2 regions of the Actinomadura rubrobrunea NBRC 15275 genome follow, and region 1 is predicted to be linked to the other one. Evidence: riboswitches for the same ligand, from Rfam matches in the RefSeq annotation. Region 1 holds a riboswitch; the other holds the start of a gene.
What was found. A riboswitch is a leader RNA that binds a small molecule or an ion and turns the genes downstream of it on or off. The one in region 1 is predicted to bind glycine.
Positions count from the first base shown of each region.

Region 2: it holds a riboswitch for glycine, as region 1 does, so the genes downstream of both, gcvT (glycine cleavage system aminomethyltransferase GcvT) here and gcvP (aminomethyl-transferring glycine dehydrogenase) in region 1, are expected to answer to the same signal.

Region 1 is NZ_BCQU01000143.1:1,247-5,655, forward strand. It holds partial or broken gene AR3_RS27625 (flippase-like domain-containing protein) at 1-1,243, opposite strand, end outside; glycine riboswitch at 1,516-1,611, shown strand; glycine riboswitch at 1,612-1,721, shown strand; gene gcvP (aminomethyl-transferring glycine dehydrogenase) at 1,790-4,409, shown strand, end outside.
Region 2 is NZ_BCQU01000028.1:39,374-43,782, reverse strand. It holds partial or broken gene AR3_RS11465 (pyridoxal-phosphate dependent enzyme) at 1-334, shown strand, start outside; gene AR3_RS11460 (M50 family metallopeptidase) at 403-1,695, opposite strand; glycine riboswitch at 2,185-2,281, shown strand; glycine riboswitch at 2,283-2,379, shown strand; gene gcvT (glycine cleavage system aminomethyltransferase GcvT) at 2,455-3,534, shown strand; gene gcvH (glycine cleavage system protein GcvH) at 3,555-3,944, shown strand; gene AR3_RS11445 (serine hydroxymethyltransferase) at 3,948-4,409, shown strand, end outside.

The DNA.
Region 1 (4,409 bases):
TGGCGTCGCCCTCCAGACGGCGGTGCGCCAGCCGGGCGGCCTGCAGCCGCCGCAGCTGCCGCCAGACGTCGTCGAGCAGCTCGTCGGTGATCTCCGCCTCGCGGACGGCGTCAAGGGGGCGCCCGGGCACGTGCTCGTAGGCCAGCAGGGCCGCCTCGGTGCCGACCTCGCAGGCGCCCACCAGCCGCGGGGTGCGCACGCCCGCCGACTCCATGGCGTAGGCCATGAGCGACTCCTGCTCCAGCGAGCGGCGCAGCGAGCGCAGCGCCCGCCGGGTGGAGCCGCCGCGCAGCCGCACCAGCCGCCACACCCGGTACAGCAGCCCGGCGGTCTGCTGGTCGCGGTCCAGGACGGTGACCTGCAGCTGCCAGTCGCCCGGCGGCAGCGCCCGCCCGGTGGCGTCCGCGGGGGCGCCGCCCGGCGAGGGGGCGGTCGCCACGGTGTAGCGGCGCGGCTCGTCGGCGCCGCCGGGCAGCTGGCGGCCGCGGACGGGACGCAGCCCGAGCCGCCCCAGCGCGGCCAGCACGGCGGTGCCCGGCGGCCGCGGGTTGGGGGTGCCGACCGCGTAGAGGGTGCCGTGGCCGATGGCGCTGCCGAGGCAGTACGTGGCGGCCAGCGCCGCCACCGAGGCGGTCGCGGCGGTCAGGCCGGTCAGCGCGGCCAGCGCGATCATCGTCCAGGTGACGGCCTGCCAGCGGGTCCGGCCCGCCATGCCGACGGCGGTGACGAACGCGATGACGGGCGTGATGTCGGTGTGCAGGGGGGCGGTGTCGGTGCCGCCCCAGATGAGCGAGTCCAGCACCCCGCCCGGGGCGGCGGGGACGACCAGGTCGTCCAGCAGGATGGTCAGGATGAACGCGATCACGGCGGCCAGCAGCGCGATCGCCACCCGCACGCCGTCCTTGTGGAACAGCCGCTCGATCGCGAACGCGACCGGCACGGCCAGCACCCCGAAGCTGGACACCAGGGTGGCCAGGGTGAGCAGGAAGCGCGGGGCGTGCGCGGTGCCCTCGGCGATGTCGGTCTGCAGGCCGTGCGTGGTCTGCTGGGCGAACGACACCAGCAGCATGATCCCCGCCAGCCCGACCACCGCGGCGGCGAACCGGATCGCGTCCGACGGCCGCCGGATCCGGTCGGGCCGGGCGGGCTCCTCGACGGGCACGCCGACACCGGCGCCCATGTCCGACGTCGCCGTCTCCCCCTGGGTCTGCGTCACCGCCGCACCGCCGTCCGGACCTGTCATCGTGATCAGCGTTCCAGAACCGGCGGCGGCGCGTCGAGAGACGCGTGCGCCATGGCGCGCGCCGGTCCGCCGCCGGCCGAGAACCCGTGTCGCCCCGCGGGCCGCGGCCGATCACCCCGTGCGTGAGCTGTGGTTATCGTACTGGCAGGTCGCCCGGACGGCTCCCGGTCCGGCGAACGGCGCCGCCGGGCGCCGCTTTCCGCCGCGCGCGGCGGCCCCCGGGGGGCGTCAGACACCCGTCTTTTGGATAGAGTTCCCATAAAGGACGCCGTTGACCCTGTGCGGGAGAGACCCCGCGCCGCCAGCGCGGGGCGCCGAAGGAGCAACCCTCCCCGGAACCTCTCAGGCAAAAGGACCGCTCAGGCGAGGCACCTCTGGAAAGCAGGCGCGCCTCCCGGCGACGGGCGGGAGCGCCTCACCGAAGGGGAAACCCCGTTCCGCGGGCGAAGCTCTCAGGTGCCGAGACAGAGGGGGAGAGCGGGCCGCCGGGCCGCAGCGCGGCGGGCGGCCGGCCCTGAGCGACCGCAGCAGCCCAGGAGGATCCCCATGACCGCCGAGTTCTTCGCCCCGGTGGCGTCCCCGCAGCATCCCCGCACCCGGTTCGCCGACCGGCACGTCGGACCGTCCCCCGACGACCACGCCCGGATGCTGGCGGCCATCGGATACTCCGGCGTCGAGGCCCTGATCGACGACGCGGTGCCCGCCGCGATCCGCACGACCCGCCCGCTGGACCTGCCCCCCGCGCTGAGCGAGTCCGCGGCGCTGGCCCGGCTGCGGGAGCTGGCGAGCCGCAACACCGTGCTCACCTCCATGATCGGCCTGGGCTACTACGGCACGATCACCCCCGGCGTGATCCTGCGGAACGTCCTGGAGAACCCCGGCTGGTACACCGCCTACACCCCGTACCAGCCGGAGATCTCGCAGGGCCGGCTGGAGGCGCTGCTGAACTTCCAGACGATGGTCGGCGACCTGACGGGGCTGCCGGTCGCCAACGCGTCCATGCTCGACGAGGGCACCGCGGCCGCCGAGGCCATGGCGCTCGCGCACCGCGCGTCCAAGCGCAAGGAGCCCGGCGCGTTCCTGGTGGACGCCGACGCGCTGCCGCAGACGATCGAGGTGATCCGCACCCGGGCGGTCCCGCTGGGCATCGACGTGGTCACCGCCGACCTGTCGGACGGGCTGCCCGACGGCGACTTCTTCGGCGTCCTGCTGCAGTACCCGGGCGCGTCCGGCGCCGTCCGCGACCTGGCGCCCGTCACCGCGCAGGCCCACGAACGCGGCGCCCTGGTGGTGGTCGCCGCCGACCTGCTCGCCCTCACGCTGCTGCGCCCGCCCGGCGAGTACGGCGCCGACATCGCGGTCGGCTCGGCGCAGCGGTTCGGGGTGCCCTACGGGTTCGGCGGCCCGCACGCCGGCTACCTGGCCGTGCGCGACGGGCTCCAGCGGCAGCTGCCCGGCCGCCTGGTGGGGGTGTCGGTGGACGCCGACGGCGCCACCGCCTACCGGCTCGCCCTGCAGACCCGCGAGCAGCACATCCGCCGCGAGAAGGCCACCAGCAACATCTGCACCGCCCAGGTGCTGCTCGCCGTGATGGCCGCCATGTACGCGGTGTACCACGGGCCCGAAGGGCTGGCGGCGATCGCCCAGCGCGTGCACCGCCGGGCCGTCGAGCTGGCGTCCGGGCTGCGCGCCGGCGGCGTCGAGGTGGTGCACGAGGCGTTCTTCGACACCGTGCTGGCCCGCGTGCCCGGCCGCGCCGACGAGGTCGTGGCGGCGGCGCTCGAGCGGGGGATCAACCTGCGCCGGGTCGACGCCGACCACGTCGGGATCGCCTGCGACGAGACCACCGCGCCCGAGCACGTCGCCGCCGTGCTGGAGGCGTTCGGCGCCGCGCCCGCGCCCGCCGGCGACCCGGCCGACCGGATCCCCGGCGAGCTGCGCCGCGAGAGCCCGTACCTGACCCACCCGGTGTTCCACGAGCACCGCTCCGAGACGGCGATGCTGCGCTACCTGCGCCGCCTGCAGGACAAGGACATCGCGCTCGACCGGTCGATGATCCCGCTCGGCTCCTGCACGATGAAGCTGAACGCCGCCACCGAGATGGAGCCGATCACCTGGCCGGAGTTCGCGAACATCCACCCGTTCGCGCCGCTCGACCAGGCCGCCGGCTACCTGGAGCTGATCGCCGAGCTGGAGGAGCGGCTCGCCGAGATCACCGGCTACGCCAAGGTGTCGGTGCAGCCGAACGCCGGCTCCCAGGGCGAGCTGGCCGGGCTGCTGGCCATCCGCGGCTACCACGCCTCCCGCGGCGAGGGGCACCGCACCGTGTGCCTCATCCCGTCCTCGGCGCACGGCACCAACGCCGCCAGCGCCGTCATGGCCGGGATGCGGGTCGTGGTCGTCAAGTGCGACGCCGACGGCGACATCGACCTGGACGACCTGCACGCCAAGATCGACAAGCACCGCGCCGAGCTGGCCGCGATCATGGTGACCTACCCGTCCACGCACGGGGTGTTCGAGGAGACCATCACCGAGGTCTGCGCGGCCGTGCACGAGGCCGGCGGCCAGGTGTACGTCGACGGCGCCAACCTCAACGCCCTGGTCGGGCTGGCCCGCCCCGGCGAGTTCGGCTCCGACGTGTCCCACCTCAACCTGCACAAGACGTTCTGCATCCCGCACGGCGGCGGCGGGCCCGGCGTCGGCCCGATCGGCGTGCGCGAGCACCTGGTGCCGTTCCTGCCGAGCCACCCGCTGCGCCCCGAGGCGGGCCCGGGCGAGGGGAGGGGCGCGGGGCCGGTCTCGGCGGCGCCGTGGGGCTCGGCGGGCATCCTGCCGATCTCCTGGACCTACATCGCGATGATGGGCCCGGACGGGCTGCGCGCCGCCACCGAGGGCGCCATCATCGCGGCCAACTACGTGGCCAAGCGGCTCGCGCCGCACTACCCGATCCTCTACACCGGCCGCAACGGCCTGGTCGCGCACGAGTGCATCGCCGACCTCCGCAAGATCACCAAGGAGACCGGGATCACCGCCGAGGACGTGGCCAAGCGGCTGATCGACTACGGCTTCCACGCCCCGACGCTGGCGTTCCCGGTGGCCGGCACGCTGATGATCGAGCCCACCGAGAGCGAGGACCTGGCCGAGCTGGACCGGTTCTGCGACGCCA
Region 2 (4,409 bases), on a different contig from region 1:
GGAGCCGTCGTTCCTGCCGACGGTGATCGACCGGATGGTCCACGTGCCGGACGCGGCGTCCATCGCCGCCATGCGCTGGACCGCCGAGGTCACCGGCCGCGGCGTCGGCGGCTCCACCGGCACCAACATGTGGGGCGCGGTCGAGCTGATCGCCGAGATGCTGGCGCGGGGCGAGCGCGGCAGCGTGGTCACGCTCATCTGCGACGGCGCCGAGCGGTACCGCGGGACCTACGGGTCGGACGCGTGGCTGGCCGAGCAGGGGCTGGACATCACGCCGTACCTGGAGGCGCTGCGCGCCTTCCACAAGACCGGCGAGCTGACCATGCCCCTGTGACCGGCCCCTGTGACCGACCCCTGTGACCGGCCGCCCTGCCCCGCCGTCGCGCCGGTCGGCGCGGCCGGTCAGCCGGAGAACCTGATCGGGTTGACCAGGTCGGCGTAGATCAGCAGACCGCCCATGATGATCAGCACGGCGGCCATCACGTAGGTCACCGGCAGCGCCTTGGCCACGTCCACGTAGCCGGGGTCGGGCCGCCCGAGCAGCCGGGCCACGCCCTTCTTGAGGGCCTCCAGCAGCGCCCCCGCCATGTGCCCGCCGTCCAGCGGAAGCAGCGGGATGAGGTTGAACAGCGCGACCGCCAGGTTCACCGAGCCGAGCAGGGCGATGAACATCGCCAGCTTCTCCACCACGGGGCTCTCCGAGGCGGCGATCTCCCCGCCCAGGCGGCTCACGCCGACCACGCCGATCGGCCCGTTGGGGTCGCGCTCCTCGCCGCCGAAGGCCGCGTTCCACACCCCGACCATCCGCTCGGGCAGCCGCAGCAGCGCCCCGGCGGTGTGCGCGGTCAGCTCGCCCATGTACTCGGCGACGGCGACCGGGCCCTGCCGCTCGCGCTCCTGCAGCGGGGTGATGCCGAGGAACCCGACGTTGACGATCTTGTCGGGGTCCTCGAGGTCGTACATCTGGTTGCGGGTGACGGCGATGTCCATGGAGACCGTGCGGCCGTCGCGTTCGACGACGACGGGCACGGTGCGGCCGCCGGAGTCCCGGATCAGCCTCTGCAGCTGCTCATAGGAGGAGATCTTCGTGCCGTCGTAGGAGACGAACCGGTCGCCGGCCCGCAGCCCGGCCTGCGCGGCGGGTGTGGGCGTGTAGTCGGCCGGGCACTCCTGGGCCTGCTGCCCGGCCGGGATGGCGCACTTGGCCACCGAGCCGATCACCGGCTGCGGGGTGGGCGTGCCGATGCCCATGAGCAGGATGGCGAAGAAGACCACGGCGAGGACCAGGTTCATGGCCGGCCCGGCGAACATGATGATGAGCTTCTGCCACCACTTCTTGGCGTAGAAGACGCGGTCCTCGTCGCCCGGCCGGACCTCTTCCAGGGCCGCGCCCCGGGCCGACTCGATGAGCCCCTGCCACGGGCCGGTGCTGATCCGGCGGACCTGGCCGGGCCGGTCGCCCTTGCGCGGCGGCAGCATGCCGATCATGCGGATGTAGCCGCCGAGCGGGATCCACTTGATGCCGTACTCGGTCTCCCCCTTGGTGCGCGACCACAGCGTGGGCCCGAAGCCCACCATGAACTGGGTGGTGCGCACGCCGAAGAGCTTGGCGAAGGAGAAGTGCCCGAGCTCGTGCAGCGCGATGGACGCCAGCAGGCCCAGAAAGAGGATCAGCACCCCCGTCAGCCAGTCCACCGTCGCATCCCTCCGTGATCTCCAGCAACCCGCTCAGGGTACGTCATGGGCAACGCATCCGACCGCGTACAAATGCACTTGAGCCAGTCCCTAATTCCCTTCGAACCCGTCCTCATTGCGGCGCGAACCGCCGCCGACAGCGGCGCCCGGCAAGTCGAAGCCTGCGTTCAGGCCGTACGCGGGACGCGACCGAAGCGTTCGGCGCGCCGCCGTGGCTCCGTCCGCGCGAATGCGGGGGGCGCACTGCTTCGCCTCGCGGCCCCGAGGCGGCCGCCGCCGCAGGGTCGGCCTCCTCCTGCCCGCCCCGCACGCTTTCACGGCGGGCACCCGGCGGCCGACAGGCCGGGCGACTGCCCCGGCCCTGCTCCCACGCTGGACGGCGCCGTCTCGGAGCCGTCTCGGCCGTCCGGCGCCAGGCGGCCGCGGCCTGCGGCACCGCTTCGGGTCTCCGCGAAAGGCGAGGCCGCTGCTACTCTGACCCTGCGCCGCTGATCCCGCGCGGGAGAGCGCCCTCGCAGCCGGCGGGGGCCGCCGAAGGAGCAAACCCTCCCCGGAACCTCTCAGGCCCCAGGACCGCGCGGACCAGGCGCCCTCTGGAAAGAGGGGACGCTCCCAGGTCCCCCGCCGAAGGTGAAAACCCCGCGAGGGGTGAAGCTCTCAGGCGCCGATGACAGAGGGGGAGGCACCGACCACGCCGGTGCGCCGGTGGGACGATGATGATGCGTCCCGACGCGCGCCCCGCGATGAAGGAGCCGACCCATGTCCAAGAAGACACCGCTGTACGACGTGCACGTCGAGCTCGGCGCCACGCTCGTCGACTTCGCGGGCTACCGGATGCCGCTGCGCTACCAGAGCGAGACCGCCGAGCACCGCGCGGTCCGCACCGCGGCGGGCCTGTTCGACCTGTCCCACATGGGGGAGATCTTCGTGTCCGGGCCGGGCGCGGCCGCCGCGCTCGACTACGCGCTGGTCGGCAACCTGTCCCCCATGGCCGTCGGCAAGGCGCGGTACACGATGATCTGCGCGCCCGACGGCGGCGTGCTGGACGACCTGATCGTCTACCGGCTGGCCGCGGAGACGTTCATGGTGGTCGCCAACGCCGCCAACGCCGCGACGGTCCACGGCGAGCTGGTCGAGCGCGCCGCCGGTTTCGAGGCGGCCGTGGAGGACCGGTCCGCCTCCTACGCCCTCATCGCGCTGCAGGGCCCCGACTCCCAGGACATCCTCTCCCGGTTCACCGAGGCTCCCCTGCCCGACCTGCGTTACTACGCCGTCATGGCGGGGGAGGTCGCCGGGGTGGACGCGCTCATCGCCCGCACGGGCTACACCGGCGAGGACGGGTTCGAGCTGTTCGTGTCCGTCGGCGACGCGGTGCCGCTGTGGAAGGAGCTGGCCGGAGTCGAGGGCGTGACGCCCGCCGGCCTGTCGGCCCGCGACACCCTCCGCCTGGAGGCGGGCATGCCGCTGTACGGCAACGAGCTCACCACCGAGACCACCCCCTACGAGGCGGGGCTCGGCCGCGTGGTGAAGCTCGACAAGAAAGTCGATTTCGTGGGCAAGGCGGCGCTGGCGGCACAGGCCCAGACCCCGCCAGGCCGTAGGCTCGTAGGACTGGTCGCGCACGGCCGCCGGGCGCCCCGCAAGGGGTATCCGGTCGTCGGCTCCGACGGCACGCCGTGCGGCGTCGTGACCAGCGGCGCTCCGTCGCCCACACTGGGCAGGCCGATCGCCATGGCGTACGTCGACAGCGGCGTCGCGGAGAGCGGGCTCGCCGTGGACGTCCGCGGCCGGCGCGAGCCGGTCGACGTCGTCGCCCTGCCGTTCTACAAGCGTTCCTGAAACACCTGGGAGAGACGAACGTGAGCGTTCCGGAACAGCTGCGGTACAGCGAGGAGCACGAGTGGGTGTCCGGCCTCGACAACGAGGACGGCATCGTCACCGTCGGCATCACCGCGCACGCAGCCGACGCCCTGGGCGAGATCGTCTTCATCGAGCTGCAGGCCGGCGAGGGCGACACCGTCGAGGCCGGGGAGCCGTGCGGCGAGGTCGAGTCGACCAAGTCGGTCAGCGACATCTACTCGCCGGTCAGCGGCGAGATCACCGCGGTCAACGCCGCGGTGATCGACGAGCCGAAGGTGATCAACGACGACCCGTACGGCGAGGGCTGGATCTTCAAGGTGCGGCTCAGCGAGGAGCCCGGCGATCTGCTGGACGCGACCGCCTACAGCAAGCTGATCGAGGAGAGCTGAACCGTGACCCTCAACGAGTCCCTGGCGGCCGTCGACCCGCAGGTCGCCGAGGCCGTCTCCGCCGAGCTGCGCCGCCAGCAGACCACGCTGGAGATGATCGCCTCGGAGAACTTCGCGCCGGTCGCCGTCCTGGAGGCGCAGGGCTCGGTGCTGACCAACAAGTACGCCGAGGGCTACCCGGGGCGGCGCTACTACGGCGGCTGCGAGCACGTCGACGTCACCGAGCAGCTGGCCATCGACCGGGCCAAGGAGCTGTTCGGCGCCGAGCACGCCAACGTCCAGCCGCATTCGGGCGCGCAGGCCAACACCGCGGTCTACTTCGCGCTGCTCCAGCCGGGGGACACGATCCTCGGGCTGGACCTCGCGCACGGCGGGCACCTCACCCACGGCATGCGCCTGAACTACTCCGGCAAGCTGCTCAACGTCGTCGCCTACCACGTGCGGCGCGAGGACGGCCGGGTCGAC